4 regions of the Streptomyces sp. NPDC048696 genome follow, and region 1 is predicted to be linked to each of the others. Evidence: riboswitches for the same ligand, from Rfam matches in the RefSeq annotation. Region 1 holds a riboswitch; each other region holds the start of a gene.

The links. Region 1 has a riboswitch for cyclic di-AMP ahead of ACGFRG_RS29735 (M23 family metallopeptidase). Riboswitches for the same ligand answer to the same signal wherever they lie in the genome.
Region 2: it holds a riboswitch for cyclic di-AMP, as region 1 does, so the genes downstream of both, ACGFRG_RS33160 (transglycosylase family protein) here and ACGFRG_RS29735 (M23 family metallopeptidase) in region 1, are expected to answer to the same signal.
Region 3: it holds a riboswitch for cyclic di-AMP, as region 1 does, so the genes downstream of both, ACGFRG_RS18255 (LysM peptidoglycan-binding domain-containing protein) here and ACGFRG_RS29735 (M23 family metallopeptidase) in region 1, are expected to answer to the same signal.
Region 4: it holds a riboswitch for cyclic di-AMP, as region 1 does, so the genes downstream of both, ACGFRG_RS35230 (M23 family metallopeptidase) here and ACGFRG_RS29735 (M23 family metallopeptidase) in region 1, are expected to answer to the same signal.

What each region holds. Positions count from the first base shown of each region.
Region 1 covers NZ_JBICVJ010000017.1:32,794-36,216, forward strand. The annotation lists gene ACGFRG_RS29730 (M16 family metallopeptidase) at 1-1,299, shown strand, start outside; cyclic di-AMP (ydaO/yuaA leader) riboswitch at 1,514-1,674, shown strand; gene ACGFRG_RS29735 (M23 family metallopeptidase) at 1,688-2,458, shown strand; gene ACGFRG_RS29740 (GntR family transcriptional regulator) at 2,661-3,338, shown strand.
Region 2 covers NZ_JBICVJ010000023.1:51,977-55,399, forward strand. The annotation lists gene ACGFRG_RS33150 (cytochrome P450) at 1-627, shown strand, start outside; gene ACGFRG_RS33155 (transglycosylase family protein) at 848-1,750, shown strand; cyclic di-AMP (ydaO/yuaA leader) riboswitch at 2,010-2,207, shown strand; gene ACGFRG_RS33160 (transglycosylase family protein) at 2,211-2,900, shown strand; gene eno (phosphopyruvate hydratase) at 3,284-3,423, shown strand, end outside.
Region 3 covers NZ_JBICVJ010000008.1:31,117-34,539, forward strand. The annotation lists gene ACGFRG_RS18245 (DinB family protein) at 1-339, shown strand, start outside; gene ACGFRG_RS18250 (class I SAM-dependent methyltransferase) at 566-1,240, shown strand; cyclic di-AMP (ydaO/yuaA leader) riboswitch at 1,567-1,751, shown strand; gene ACGFRG_RS18255 (LysM peptidoglycan-binding domain-containing protein) at 1,756-2,574, shown strand; partial or broken gene ACGFRG_RS18260 (metal-sensing transcriptional repressor) at 2,693-2,791, shown strand; partial or broken gene ACGFRG_RS18265 (hypothetical protein) at 2,921-3,049, shown strand.
Region 4 covers NZ_JBICVJ010000030.1:20,817-24,239, forward strand. The annotation lists gene ACGFRG_RS35225 (aldo/keto reductase) at 1-906, opposite strand, end outside; gene ACGFRG_RS35230 (M23 family metallopeptidase) at 1,027-2,106, opposite strand; cyclic di-AMP (ydaO/yuaA leader) riboswitch at 2,118-2,265, opposite strand; gene ACGFRG_RS35235 (PP2C family protein-serine/threonine phosphatase) at 2,411-3,423, opposite strand, start outside.

The DNA.
Region 1 (3,423 bases):
ACCCTGCCCAACGGGCTGACCGTGCTGCGCTGCGACCGCCCGGGCCAGCAGGTGGTGGCCGTCGAGATCTTCCTCGCCGCCCCGCTGGACGCCGAGCCGGCCGGTCTGGACGGCGTCGCCACGATCATGGCGCGCGCGTTCTCCGAGGGCACCGACAAGCGCTCCGCCGAGGAGTTCGCCGCCGACCTGGAGCGCTGCGGCGCCACCCTGGACGCGCACGCGGACCACCCCGGCGTGCGGATCTCCCTGGAGGTGCCGGTCTCCCGGCTCCCCAAGGCGCTCGGTCTGCTCGCCGAGGCGCTGCGCGCGCCCGCGTTCGCCGACGCGGAGATCGACCGCCTGGTCCGCAACCGCCTCGACGAGATCCCGCACGAGCTGGCCAACCCGGCCCGCCGCGCCGCCCAGCAGCTCTCCCGCGAGCTGTTCCCGGCCACCTCGCGCATGTCGCGCCCGCGCCAGGGCACCGAGGAGACCGTGACGCGGATCGACGCGGCCGCCGTACGGGCCTTCTACGAGGCGTATGTGCGCCCCGCCGCGGCCACCGCGGTCGTCGTCGGCGACCTCGGCGCCACCGACCTGGACGCGGTCCTCGCGGACACGCTGGGCGCCTGGACCGGCACCGCGGCCGAGGAGCGCCCGATGCCGCCGGTCACCGCCGACGACACGGGCCGCGTGGTCATCGTCGACCGGCCCGGCGCCGTCCAGACCCAGCTGCTCATCGGCCGGGTCGGCCCGGACCGCCACGACCGCGTCTGGCCCGCCCAGGTGCTCGGTACGTACTGCCTGGGCGGCACGCTCACCTCCCGCCTGGACCGCGTCCTGCGCGAGGAGAAGGGCTACACGTACGGAGTACGTGCGTACGGTCAGGTGCTGCGCTCCGGCGCCGAGGGCACCGGCGCGGCCATGCTCGCCATCAGCGGCTCGGTCGACACCCCGAACACCGGCCCGGCCCTCGACGACCTGTGGACGGTGCTGCGCAAGCTCGCCGCCGAGGGTCTGACCGACCCCGAGCGCGAGACGGCCGTGCAGAACCTGGTGGGCGTCGCCCCGCTGAAGTACGAGACGGCGGCGGCCGTCGCCGGGACGCTGGCCGACCAGGTCGAGCAGCACCTCCCGGACGACTTCCAGGCGCAGTTGTACGCGCGCCTCGCCGAGACGGGCACCGTGGAGGCGACGGCGGCCGTCGTCAGCGCCTTCCCGGTGGACCGTCTGGTGACCGTCCTCGTGGGTGACGCGGCGCAGATCGAGGAGCCGGTCAAGGCCCTCGGAATCGGTGAAGTCACCGTCGTCGCGGGCTGATTGGGCGCCGCGCCGCGCGCGCGGCGTCGGGTACGGGGAGGACCCCGGTGGCAGCTGTGCCGCCGGGGTCCTCCCGTATGTCCGGTTTATTGGGGAGGTTGCCTGTCTGTCATGTGGCGTGCGCTACAAAACCAGGCGTCTGTTTGGCGATTGAAAGATCAGCCGTCTAGCGTCGGTCGGGCTGTCCGTCACCACCCGCCGCAGCCGCGGCACCGGACAGCGATCGCCGAGTCCCCAACTGGCGCGAGCCAGGGGAGCCGGGGACCCACTCAGTCCCTGGGGTGAATCGGACACCTCCGCCCGCGGAGGGGCCCGTAGGAGACCTTCCAGCTCCGAACCCGTCAGCTAACCCGGTAGGCGAGATGGAAGGAAAGGACACCGCCACTTCATGGCGTTCACCCGTGCCACCGGGAAGCACCGGCGTCCCAGCGCCATGTCGCGCAAGGGCACGAACATAGCGGGCATCGCCACCCTGGCCACCGCCGGAGTCGTGGGCACCCTCGCCTCGCCGGCCCTCGCCGCCGAGCACGCCGCCCCCGCCGCGGCCTCCGTCGAGGACACCGGCCTCACCCAGGCCATCGTCATCGGCGACTCGCTCGCCGACCGCATCGGCGCCCAGGCCGCCGCGCAGCAGCACGCCGCCGACAAGGCCCGCGCCGCCGCCGAGGCCAAGCGCAAGGCCGAGGCCCGGGCCAAGGAGGAGCGCGCCGCCAAGGAGCGGGCCGCCCGCGAGGCCGAGCGCAAGCGCCTCAACACCTTCGTCGCCCCGATAGCGGACTCGTACGTCTCCACCGGCTACAAGACCGGCGGCTCGCTGTGGTCCTCCGGCAGCCACACCGGCATCGACTTCCACGCGGACAGCGGCACCGTGGTGCACGCCGTGGGGCTCGGCACCGTCGTGGAGGCGGGCTGGGGCGGGGCGTACGGCAACAACATCGTGATCCGGATGAACGACGGCACGTACACGCAGTACGGCCACCTGTCGTCCATCGGTGTCTCCGTCGGCCAGTCGGTCGAGCCGGGCCAGCAGATCGGCCTCTCCGGCGACACCGGCAACACCACCGGCCCGCACCTCCACTTCGAGGCCCGCACGGCCGCCACGTACGGCTCAGACATCGACCCGGTCGCGTACCTGCGCGCGCACGGCGTGTCCGTCTGAGCCACCGACGCGCCGAGCGTCCCCCTGTCATCGAAGCCCCGGCACCTCGTGCCGGGGCTTCGTGCGTTGCCGCGTCGGCGCGTTGGCCAAAAGGTATCGCTGGAATAGGCCATGTCACCGGGAATTAACAGCCGCTGGAATAGAGTCGCCGAACAGGCGTCGATCGACCGCGTTTCGCGGGGATTAAGGCGGAGGTTCGGTCATGCGTATTCCGGCGCAATCGGTATGCACGGCAATCCGCGACGACATCGTCGCGGGGCTCTTCGAGCGCGGCAGCCGGCTCACCGAGGAAGTGCTCGCCCGGCGTTACGGAGTCTCGCGCGTCCCGGTCCGCGAGGCGCTGCGCACCCTGGAGTCCGAGGGCTTCGTGACCACCCGCCGGCACGCCGGGGCCTGTGTCGCCGAGCCCACCGAGCAGGACGCGGCCGACCTGCTCGAAATGCGGGTGCTGCTGGAGCCGCTGGCCGCCGCGCGCGCGGCGACGCGGCACACCGAGGCGCATCTCAAGGTGCTGCGTGGCCTGGTCAGGCTGGGGCAGGAGCGCATCCGGCGGGCCCAGGGCGAGGACCTGCGCTCGCTGGGCGTCTGGTTCCACGAGACGCTCGCCCAGGCGTCCGGCAGCCCCGGCCTGATCGCGCTGCTCACCCAGCTGCGGCAGAAGGTCGCCTGGATGTACGTGGTGGAGCGGCCCGCGCTGCCCGGTGAGTCCTGGGCCGAGCACGCGGCGATCGTGGACGCGGTGGCGCGCGGCGACGCCGAGCGGGCCAGGTCCGTCGCCGCCCTCCACGCCGAGCGTGCCTTTTCCGCCTATCGCCTGCGTCGCCCGGCGGACGTGAGAAGTTCGCAACATGCCGTAAACACCGCGAGCGCCCGTGCTTAACAAAGCCGCCGTATACAAAGAGAAGTAATTCGAGGGGCCGGATTTCGGCTGCCCGAAATCAGCGTCGTACGCGAAGTCGCGAAGG
Region 2 (3,423 bases), on a different contig from region 1:
CCGGGCGACGACCTCATCTCGGGGCTGATCCGCGCGAGCGACCACGGCGAGCACCTGACGGAGAACGAGGCCGCCGCGATGGCCTTCATCCTCCTGTTCGCCGGATTCGAGACGACCGTGAACCTCATCGGCAACGGGATGTACGCGCTGCTGCGCAACCCCGGTCAGCGCGAGCGGCTGCAGGCCTCGCTCGCGGCGGGCGAGTCGGACCTGCTGGACACCGGCGTCGAGGAACTGCTGCGCTACGACGGGCCGGTGGAGATGGCCACCTGGCGGTTCGCCACCCGGCCGCTGCGCATCGGGGACCAGGACATCGCGGCGGGCGACCCGGTGCTGGTCGTGCTCGCCTCCGCCGACCGCGACCCGGAGCGCTTCGCCGACCCGGACGCGCTGGACCTCGGCCGACGCGACAACCAGCACCTCGGATACGGGCACGGCATCCACTACTGCCTGGGCGCGCCACTGGCCCGCCTGGAGGCGAGGACCGCGCTCGCGACGTTGCTGCGGCGCCTTCCTGACCTGCGGCTCGGGGCGGATCCTGCCGATTTGCGCTGGCGCGGCGGACTCATCATGCGCGGACTGCGCACGCTCCCGGTCGAGTTCACACCGCCGTCGCACCGCCGGTAACCTGACGGACCGTCAAAACTGTGACTTTCGCGTTATCGCGGGTGCATCGACTTGTGACAAGCGTTCGAGTACGGCTACGTTCACCCCTCGACTCGGCAACCGGTTCACCAACCGGCTCCGCGGTCACCGACGTAGTCACACGGAAGGCCACAGCATGCGCTCCGGGAACGGACGTCACCGACGACCCCGCCAGGCTCCTGCCCTCGTCGTCGCGGCAGGGGTGACGGGCTCCGCCCTCGCCCTCCCGCTCTTCGCGGCGAGCGGCGCGAACGCGGCCTCGGCGACCACCTGGGACCGGGTCGCCGAATGCGAGAGCGGTGGCGCCTGGAGCGCCGACTTCGGCAACGGCCTGTACGGCGGGCTCCAGCTCTCGCAGGAGACGTGGGAGACCTACGGCGGCACGTCGTACGCCGAGCGCCCCGACATGGCCAGCCGCGCGCAGCAGATCGCGGTCGGCGAGAAGGTGCTCGCGGCCAAGGGCCCGAAGGCGTTCACCAGCTGCACCGAGGTCTCCGGGCTCACCAGCGGCGGCGGCACCCCGGCCGTCGACCCGGGCACCACCGCGTCGGCGGCGCCCACGTCCCCCTCCGCCGACGTGCCGTCCGCGCCCGCCAAGACGACTCCGGCGCCCGCCACGCCCTCCGGCTCCGCCTCCACGGCGCCCAAGCCGTCCACGACCCCGTCGACGGGCAAGGACGGCAAGAGCGGCAAGGACGGCAAGACGGGCTCGACGCCGTCGGCGCCCGACAAGACGGCCCCGGCGCCCAGCACGTCCTCCGGCGGCAAGCACCGCGGCACCCCCGACCCGGCCGAGACCGGCGCGCCCGCGACCGCCGGCCCGGGCGGCACCGACGACACCCACGCATCGCAGCCCCGCGCCTCGCGAGGTGACGTCGACTCACGTACGGCGGGCGACGCCACGGCCGCGAACGGCGACTACACCGTCCGCCCCGGCGACAACCTGTGGGACATCTCGCGCTCGCACAAGGTCGAGGGCGGCTGGTCGGCGCTCTACAAGGCGAACGAGAAGACGATCGGCTCCGACCCGGACCTCATCCTGCCCGGCCAGAGCCTTGACCTGAACCTGGCAAAGCCGGACAACCCGGCCATCACCCACGGGTAGTTCAGGGGCGTATGTCCACTTCTGCGCAAGTGAGACATGAGTCTCTTTCCGTCAACTGGCGTGTCCCGTACGTCCGGTACGTGCGGGACGCCCCCGACCTGCGGAAACAGTGGTTACGGGAGGATCGCTACGGGCGTTTTCTCCCCGATGTGCCCCTTTGAACATCAGGGGTTGGTGTGTTTACGGTCGGAGCGCTCGTCACCACGAGCCCCTGCGACCGAAAACGCCGAATCCTGCCGTCGGTCGCCGGGAACAGCCGACGCTTGACGCGCCGTAGGCAGGAGCGGGGGACCCAAGGTAAGTGCCGGGCCCGGCCGTTGAGGGACGTACGCCAGACGGCGCGACGTACGAGACGGCCACGGACCGGCTTGGGGTGAAGCCGCGCGCCAGTACGCGCGGCCGGGCAGCTCACGCCCGAACCCGACAGCTCACCTCGCAGGCGTCGGTGAGGAGACACTCCATGCTGCTTTCCGGCAAGGGCAAGCACCGCCGCCCCAGCAAGGCCACCCGTATCGCCACGCTCGCCGGTGTCACCGGCGCCGCCGTCGCCGCCCCGCTGATGGCGACCGGCTCGGCCTCCGCCGCCTCCGTCGCCACCTGGGACGCGGTCGCCCAGTGCGAGTCCGGCGGCAACTGGTCCACCAACACCGGCAACGGCTACTACGGCGGCCTGCAGTTCTCGCAGTCGTCCTGGGCGGCCGCCGGCGGCACCCAGTACGCCTCGCGCGCCGACCTGGCCACCAAGGGCCAGCAGATAGCCACCGCCGAGAAGCTGCTCGCGATGCAGGGCCCGGGTGCCTGGTCCTGCGCGGGCGCGGGCAACCTGACGTCCGGCGGCGCGTCCCCGAACGTCGACACCTCGGGCTCGCACTCCTCCTCGTCCTCGAAGCCGGCCGCGCCGAAGAAGGCCGCGCCCAAGGCCGCCCCGGCCCCGCAGCGCGAGTCGGCCCCCGCCTCCCGCGGCGAGTCCCGCCCGGCGCCGGTCCAGACCGGCGACGGCGAGTACAAGGTGAAGTCCGGCGACACCCTCGGCTCCATCGCCGCCGCGCACGGCGTCAAGGGCGGCTGGCAGAAGCTGTTCGAGCTGAACAAGGACGTCGTCAAGGACGCGAACCTGATCTACCCGGGCCAGCAGCTGCACCTGGCGTAAGCGGTCGCCCGCGCCCCTGGGGAGGGCCCGAAGGGCCCACCAAGGGGCGCGGGGCTGTGACATTGTGCGGCTCCGCCGCGTGGGCGCGACCAGCCACAACGGACCCGCACCGAACGCGCAGCGAACCGCCCCGCACCGAAGGTGCAGCGAACCCGCTCAGCTGAAAGCTGAACCGGGGCTGCGGGGCGAGCCCCGCACAAAACCCCGCCCCCGCGCGCATCCCCCGTCGCGCGGGGGCGGGGCTTTGTTCCGTTCAGAAACATTTCGCCCCCCGTTTCGTCCCACGGGCCGGTCGGTCGGCTGGCCGATGGCCGGGAGGCGGCTAGGCTCAGGGGTGCCGGACCACGCGGCCCGGTCGTATTCGCGTCACATCCCAGAAGGAGATGCTCGTGCCGTCCATCGACGTCGTCGTAGCCCGGGAAATCCTGGACTCCCGAGGCAACCCCACGGTCGAGGTCGAGGTCGGCCTCGACGACGGCAGCACCGGCCGTGCCGCCGTCCCCTCGGGTGCCTCCACCGGTGC
Region 3 (3,423 bases), on a different contig from region 1:
CATCTCGCCGATGTGGAGCGCCGCTGGTTCCGGCAGGTCCTGGCCGGGCAGGACGCGCCGTCCCGGTTCGCCTCGGCGGCGAACCCCGACGGGGACTTCGACGACGCGGTGGCCGATCCCGCCGTCGTCGCACAGGCGTGGGAGGCGTGGCGTGCCGAGGTGGCGTTCGCCGAGAAGTTCGTCGCCGAGGCGCCGGATCTCGATGTCGTGGGCGAGGACACGTGGCGCGGCACGGTGTCGCTGCGCTGGGTCGTCATCCACATGATCGAGGAGTACGCCCGCCACAACGGCCACGCCGATCTGCTCCGCGAGCGGATCGACGGAGCGCGCGGCCTGTGACACGGGCGTGGCCTTTGACGCGGGCGTGGGGGCTGTGGCCGGGGCGGATGGCGTCGCCGCCGGATTCCGCGGTTGCACAGTAAGGAGTCCTGACGCCGTTGCTCGTGTCATATGTTGTTGATCAACGGGCCGATACCCCGAGGCACTTGGGACGTGCTTGAGCGGGGCCTGGGCCGAGGCCCGGCCACGGGGGCCTGTGCGACGACCATGACGAAAGGCGCACTTGATGACTGTCACTGCCGCAGAGAGCTTCGAGGCCGTGTACAAGGGCGAGGGGGCGTTCGCGCTGCCGCCGTGGGACATCGGCGAGCCGCAGCCCGAGTTCGTACGCCTCGTCGAGGCCGGGGACGTCAAGGGGCGGGTGCTCGACGCGGGGTGCGGGACCGGCAGCCTGGCCCTGTACCTGGCGCGCCAGGACCTCGACGTGGTCGCGCTCGACTTCTCGCCGACGGCCGTCGAGTCGGGCCGCCGCAAGGCGGCCGACCAGGGCGTGAGCGTCGAGTTCGGCGTGGCGGACCTGTCGGCCGTGGACGGTTACGAGGCCGAGTTCGACACGATGCTGGACTGCGCCCTGCTGCACGCGCTGGAGGAGCCGGAGCGCGGGCGCTACATCCGTGAGCTCTACCGGATGGCGCGGCCGGGCGGCGTCGCGCACATCCTCACGTTCTCCGAGCGGGTCCCCGACTTCGTCGAGGTCGTCAAGGGCATCGGCCCCCACCGGGCCACCAAGGACGAGCTGTACGGCGAGTTCACGGCGGCGGGCTGGGAGGTGCAGTCGATCGAGCCGGGCACCATCGTCGGGCAGATCGCGGTCACGGAGATGGCCTCCGAGCTGGGCGCCGAGGTCACCACCCGGATCGACCTGCCCTCCTGGCTGCTGAAGGCCCGGCGCCCGCTGTAGCCGCAGAATGTCCGAAATGATCCCGCAAGGACATTTTCTTGCTTATTTCGCCAATGGTGCCGGTGTAGGTGATTGCGTAAATTAGGCGTCATTTACGCATCGGCGGCCGGAATGGCAAATGTGGCCCGGCGGAGTGAAGTGGGTCACGTGGTCGGTCGCAGCCCCAAGGGCTGCGGCCGACCAATGTCCGTTATGGCAAAGCGAGTTGAGGATTTCGGCCGACCGCGTGCCGGGTTCCCGTCTTCCGGTGGATCTTTCTCTGATATGGCGCGGTGAATTCGGTCCTTGTTTCGCCCGGGCCTATTCGCTTACGGTCACGGCTAAATCCGGATGGACCGCCGAATCCTGCCGCCGTCCGGAACCTCCCACACACACGAATGGCAGGAGCGGGGGACCCAGGTAAGCCGCCGATCCGGATTCCGGAACGGCTCGGGGTGCAGCCGCGTGCGCCGCGGCCGGGCAACTCCTGCCCGAACCCGACAGCTCACCTCGCAGGCGAAGGAGAGGAATTCGCCATGGCCGCAAAGGGTAAGCACCGCCGACCCAAGTCCAACTCCCTTACCCGTGGCCTCGCCGCCGCAGGTACGGGGGGCGCCGCGCTCGTCATTCCGGTGATGGGTGCGACCACCGCCGGTGCCGCACCCGCCGTCGCGCACTCCGCGACCACGGCCAGGGCGACGGTCGTCGCGGCCGCCAAGCCGACCGTGAAGACCGCCGTGAACACCGCCCCCACCAGCTACGCGGTCGTCGCCGGTGACTCGCTCGCCAAGATCGCCCACGACCTCGACGTGACCGGCGGCTGGCAGGCGCTCTACCAGGACAACCGGCAGGCCATCGGCGCCGACCCGACCATGATCCACCCCGGTCTGACACTGACGCTCGGCAAGCAGGCGAAGGCCCAGACGTCGGCCACCACCGCCGACCGTACGGCCACCACCGCCCGCGCCGACCGCTCCGCGCGCTCGACCACCCTCACCCAGGCCACGCCCGCCGTCGCCAAGACGACCACGTACGCGAACAACCTCGACGGATGGATCCGGCAGTCGCTGGACATCATGGCCCAGCACGGTATTCCCGGCAGCTATGACGGCATCTACCGCAACGTCATGCGGGAGTCCTCGGGCAACCCGCTGGCCATCAACAACTGGGACTCCAACGCCGCCGCCGGAATCCCCTCCAAGGGCCTGCTCCAGGTCATCGACCCCACGTTCCAGGCGTACCACGTGTCCGGCACCTCGACGGACAGCTACGACCCCGTCGCCAACATCACCGCCGCGTGCAACTACGCGGCCAGGATGTACGGGTCGATCGACAACGTGAACGGCGCCTACTGACCGGATCCCCGGTCGAGGGCGTCGCCTTCCGCACCGCCACGGTCGCCTCGGCGCCCGGTCCGGCGATACCCCCGGGGGTACGCTGGCCCGGACGTGCAGCGAGGAGGGACCCACGCCCATGGCCAGGACCGTCGACGAGGAAGCCACCGCCGCCGTACTGAACCGGCTGCGCCGTGCCCAGGGCCAGCTGGCCGGTGTCATCGCGATGACCGAGGCCGAACTCGAACGCCTCTTCCTCGCCCTCGCCTGACGGGTGAGTGCGGCGGGCAGCCCGCCGCACTCACCCGCGCGATCCACTTCGGCAAAGCCCCGGTGACGGGTCGGTTACGGAGAGCCAGGGGGCGGCATGACGGCGTCGTCAGCTGATGGGGTCAGCGGGTCGCTGTATGAGAAGGCGAGCGATCTGCACCGGCGGGGCAGGCCGGAAGAGGCGATACCGCTCCTGCGGGAGTTGCTGGGAGAGCTCTCGGAGGACGTCGGCGGACGTTACGCGCTGGGGGTCTGTCTGACCGATGCGGGAAAGACCTCCGAGGTGCAGGCCCCGTTCCGCCGCGTCCTGGACATCGAGCCCACGCACTACCAGGCCGCCTACCGGCTGGGCCGGCTCCTCCAGGCCGACGCGGATCCGGCGGGCGCGGCGGCCGCGTACCGCCAAGTCCTGTCGGCCGTACCCGAGTTCAGGGACACTGCGGCGCGGCTGCGGGCGTGCGGGGGTGCTCCCGACGCCATTCGGGCGACCATTCCCGGGGGAGCAGCGCCTCCAGGTATGCCGCCCCCCCAGCATGCCGCCCCCTGGTATGTCCGGCCCCGGTATGGCGCCCTCCGGTATGCCGGTCACCGGGCGGGCCT
Region 4 (3,423 bases), on a different contig from region 1:
CGTGAGCTCGAAGTCGGCGATCGCGACGAGCGCGGGAAGCTGCTCGACGGTACGGGCCGAGGCGATCGGGGCGACGACGGTCGGCTGGGCGGCGAGCCAGGCGAGCGCGACGGTGGCGTGCTCGACGCCGCGCTCGCGCGCGATCCGGTCGAGCGCGGCCAGCACCTTTATGCCCCGGTCGGTCTCCAGGTGCTTGCCCGCCCCCTCGGCCCGCGCGCTGTCGACGGTCGCGCCCGGGCGGTACTTGCCGGTCAGGAAGCCGGAGGCGAGCGCGAAGTACGGGACGGCGGCCAGGCCCGAGCGGGCGGCGGTGTCCTGGAGCGCGCCCTCGTAGGTGTCGCGGGAGACCAGGTTGTAGTGCGGCTGCAGGGCGACGTACTTGGCGAGGCCCTCGCGGTCGGCGAAGTCCAGGGAGTCCTGCAGCCGCGCCGGGGAGATGTTGGAGGCGGCGACCTCGCGGACCTTGCCGTCCCTCACCAGCTGGTCGAGGGCGGTGACGATCTCCTCGACGGGGACGGACTCGTCGTCGAAGTGCGTGTAGTAGAGGTCGATGTAGTCCGTGCCGAGACGGCGCAGGGACTCCTCCACGGCGGCCTTGACCGTGGTGGGCGAGAGCCCTTTGTACTTGGGGTGGGCGCCGACCTTGGTGGCGACGACGACGTCCTCGCGGTTGCCGCGCGCGGCCAGCCAGCGGCCGATGATCTGCTCGGACTCACCGCCCTCGTTGCCCGTGGCCCAGTGCGAGTACATGTCGGCCGTGTCCACGAAGTTGCCACCGGCGGCGGCGTACGCGTCGAGCACGGCGAACGACGCCGCCTCGTCGGCGGTCCAGCCGAAGACGTTGCCGCCGAGGGCGAGCGGGAAGACGGAGAGGTCGGAGGAACCGAGCGGGCGCAGAGAGGTCATACGGGGGCAACGGCGTTGTGGGGCAGGGCTATTCCGGATGCGGGGGCCCGACTGGGCCGCGGCGGGAACCGCGGCCGGGGACCACGCCCCGGCCGCCCCCCCGTACGACCCGCGTACGACCTACGGGTTGAGCCCCTTCGACTGGAGCCACGCCATCGGGTCGATGCCCGTGCCGTCCGGCGTGTGCACCTCCAGGTGCAGATGCGGACCCGTGACGTTGCCGGTGGCGCCGACGCGGCCGATCGTCTCGCCGGTGGTGACCTGCTGGCCCGCGCTGACCGCGATCGAGGACTGGTGGCAGAACCAGAGCTCGGAGCCGTCCTCCAGCTCGATGACCGTGCGGTAGCCGTACGAGCCTGACCAGCCCGCCGACTTGACCGTGCCGCCGTGGATCGCCTTCAGCGGCGTGCCGGTCGGGGCGGCGAAGTCGAGGCCCGTGTGGTGGCCGGAGGCCCACATCGAACCGGCCTCGCCGAACGTCGAGGTGATCGTGTACGAGGCGACCGGCAGCGAGTAGCTCTTGGCGAGCTCGGCCAGCCGCTCCTCCTCCGCCTTCTTCGCGGCGGCTTCTTCGGCGGCCTTCTTCTCGGCCTCCGCCTTCTGCTGCGCGACGGTCTGCGCGGCCTTCGCCTCGGCCGCGGCCTTGTCCGCCGCCGCCTTCTCGGCACTCGCCTTGGCCTCGGCCTCGGCGTTGTTCTGCTGCTGTTCGGCCTGCTGCAGGATCCGGGCGCGCAGGGCCTCGCCCGCGCCGGTGGCGCCCTTCTCGGCCTCGGCGCTGGAGACGCCCGCCATGGTGAGGGGGGCGCTCGCCACGGCCCTGTCGGCCTCGGCGGACGGGGACGTGTCCGGGGTGTCGTCGCCCGCGATGTCCGATATCAACGTGCCCACGCCCGGCAGGGACTTGACGTCCGGGAGTTTGTCGGCGACCGAGTCGGGCAGGGATATGGAGACCGGCGGCTTGGTCTGCGCGCTGGCCATGCCGCCCGCGCCGACGGCCGCGATGACGCCGACGCCGAGGACGGTGGAGCTGCGGGCGAGCCCGCCGCGCTGCTTGGCGACGCGGTGCCGGCCGCGCACGGAGGGCAGGGACTCCTCCGTGGGGTTCCACTCCTCCCACACCTCGGTGTCACTGGGCGCGGCCCCGTACAGGGAGACGGGGGAAACCGGCGGGGTGCCGAGGGCAGGCTCGTTGGACGCCACGGGGGCGCACTCCTTTCCTTCCTTCTCGCCTACCGGGTTAGCTGACGGGTTCGGAGCAGGAAGGTCTCCTACGGGCACCTCAGAAAGGCGCGAAGGTGCCCGATTCACCCCAAGTTGGTGGTTCCCCGGTTCCCTTGCGGGATTCGGCGCGTGCGCACGGTGCCGCCTTGGCGACGGCTGGGACGACCGCGCTGCGTTATCGAACGTTAATAGACACCGGGACCTGTTTCCAAGCTGTTCCCGTTGATCCTTAATGACAGCGCGTCAAACAGCGTGCGCAGCGGGGCCGTTCGGCTACCAAGGGCTACGGCACCACCGGCATCGTCCGGCGCCGCTCGGGCTGGCGCACGCCCGGTCTGCTCACCGCGAGCAGCGCCATGTCGTCGCTCGCGCCCCCGCCCGTATGTCTGCGCACGTCGTCGACGAGCGCGTCCAGGAGCTCGTCCGGCCCGGGGAAGATCCGGTGGCGCAGCCGCTCGCGCGGGTCGTAGAAGTCGCCCGGGGCCTCGAACGCGCGCGCCTCGGAGAGGCCGTCGGTGTACAGCAGCAGCGTCGCGCCGGGCGGGAACGGATACGTGTCCACCCGGTCCGGCCACACCCCGAGCTCCGCCATCCCCAGCGGCAGCGCGGGGTCGGCGGGGGCGAGCGCGTCGAGGGCGCCGTCCGCGTGCAGGAGCAGCGGCTCGGGGTGCCCCCGGTTCACCAGGCGTACGCACGCGCGGCCCGGCGGGATCTCGGCGAGCACGGCCGTGGTGAAGCCCTCGAAGGCGTCCAGGGCGTCACGCCGGACGCCCTCCCGGGCCAGCGCCCGCTCCAGCCGCCCGGCCACGCCTTCGAGCGACTCCTCCTGCTCGGCGGCCTCCCGGAACGCCCCGATGACCACCGCCACCGCCCCCACCGCCCCCAGGCCCTTGCCGCGCACGTCCCCGACGACGACCCGCACCCCGTACGGCGTGTCCTGGACGGCGAAGAGGTCGCCGCCGATGAACGCGCCCGCCTGCGCCGCCTCGTACCGCGCGGCGACCTGGAGTCCGCCGATGCGTGCGGCGGGCTCGGGCAGCACGGCGCGCTGGGCGGTCTCCGCGATGACGCGCGCGGAGGCCAGGCGCTCGCCGCTGCGGCGCAGGGTGCGGTTGATGACCAGCGCGAGCATGGCGACCGTGAACACGGTGAACAGCTCGCTGACCCCCTCGGAGGTGCTGGGGATGTCGTGGAAGTAGTCGGTGAGCAGCACCGCCGCGACGGCGCCCGCGCCCGTGACGGCCGTGCCGACCCGGCCGAAGAACGACGCGGCGACCAGGGGCGCGGCCGAGTAGA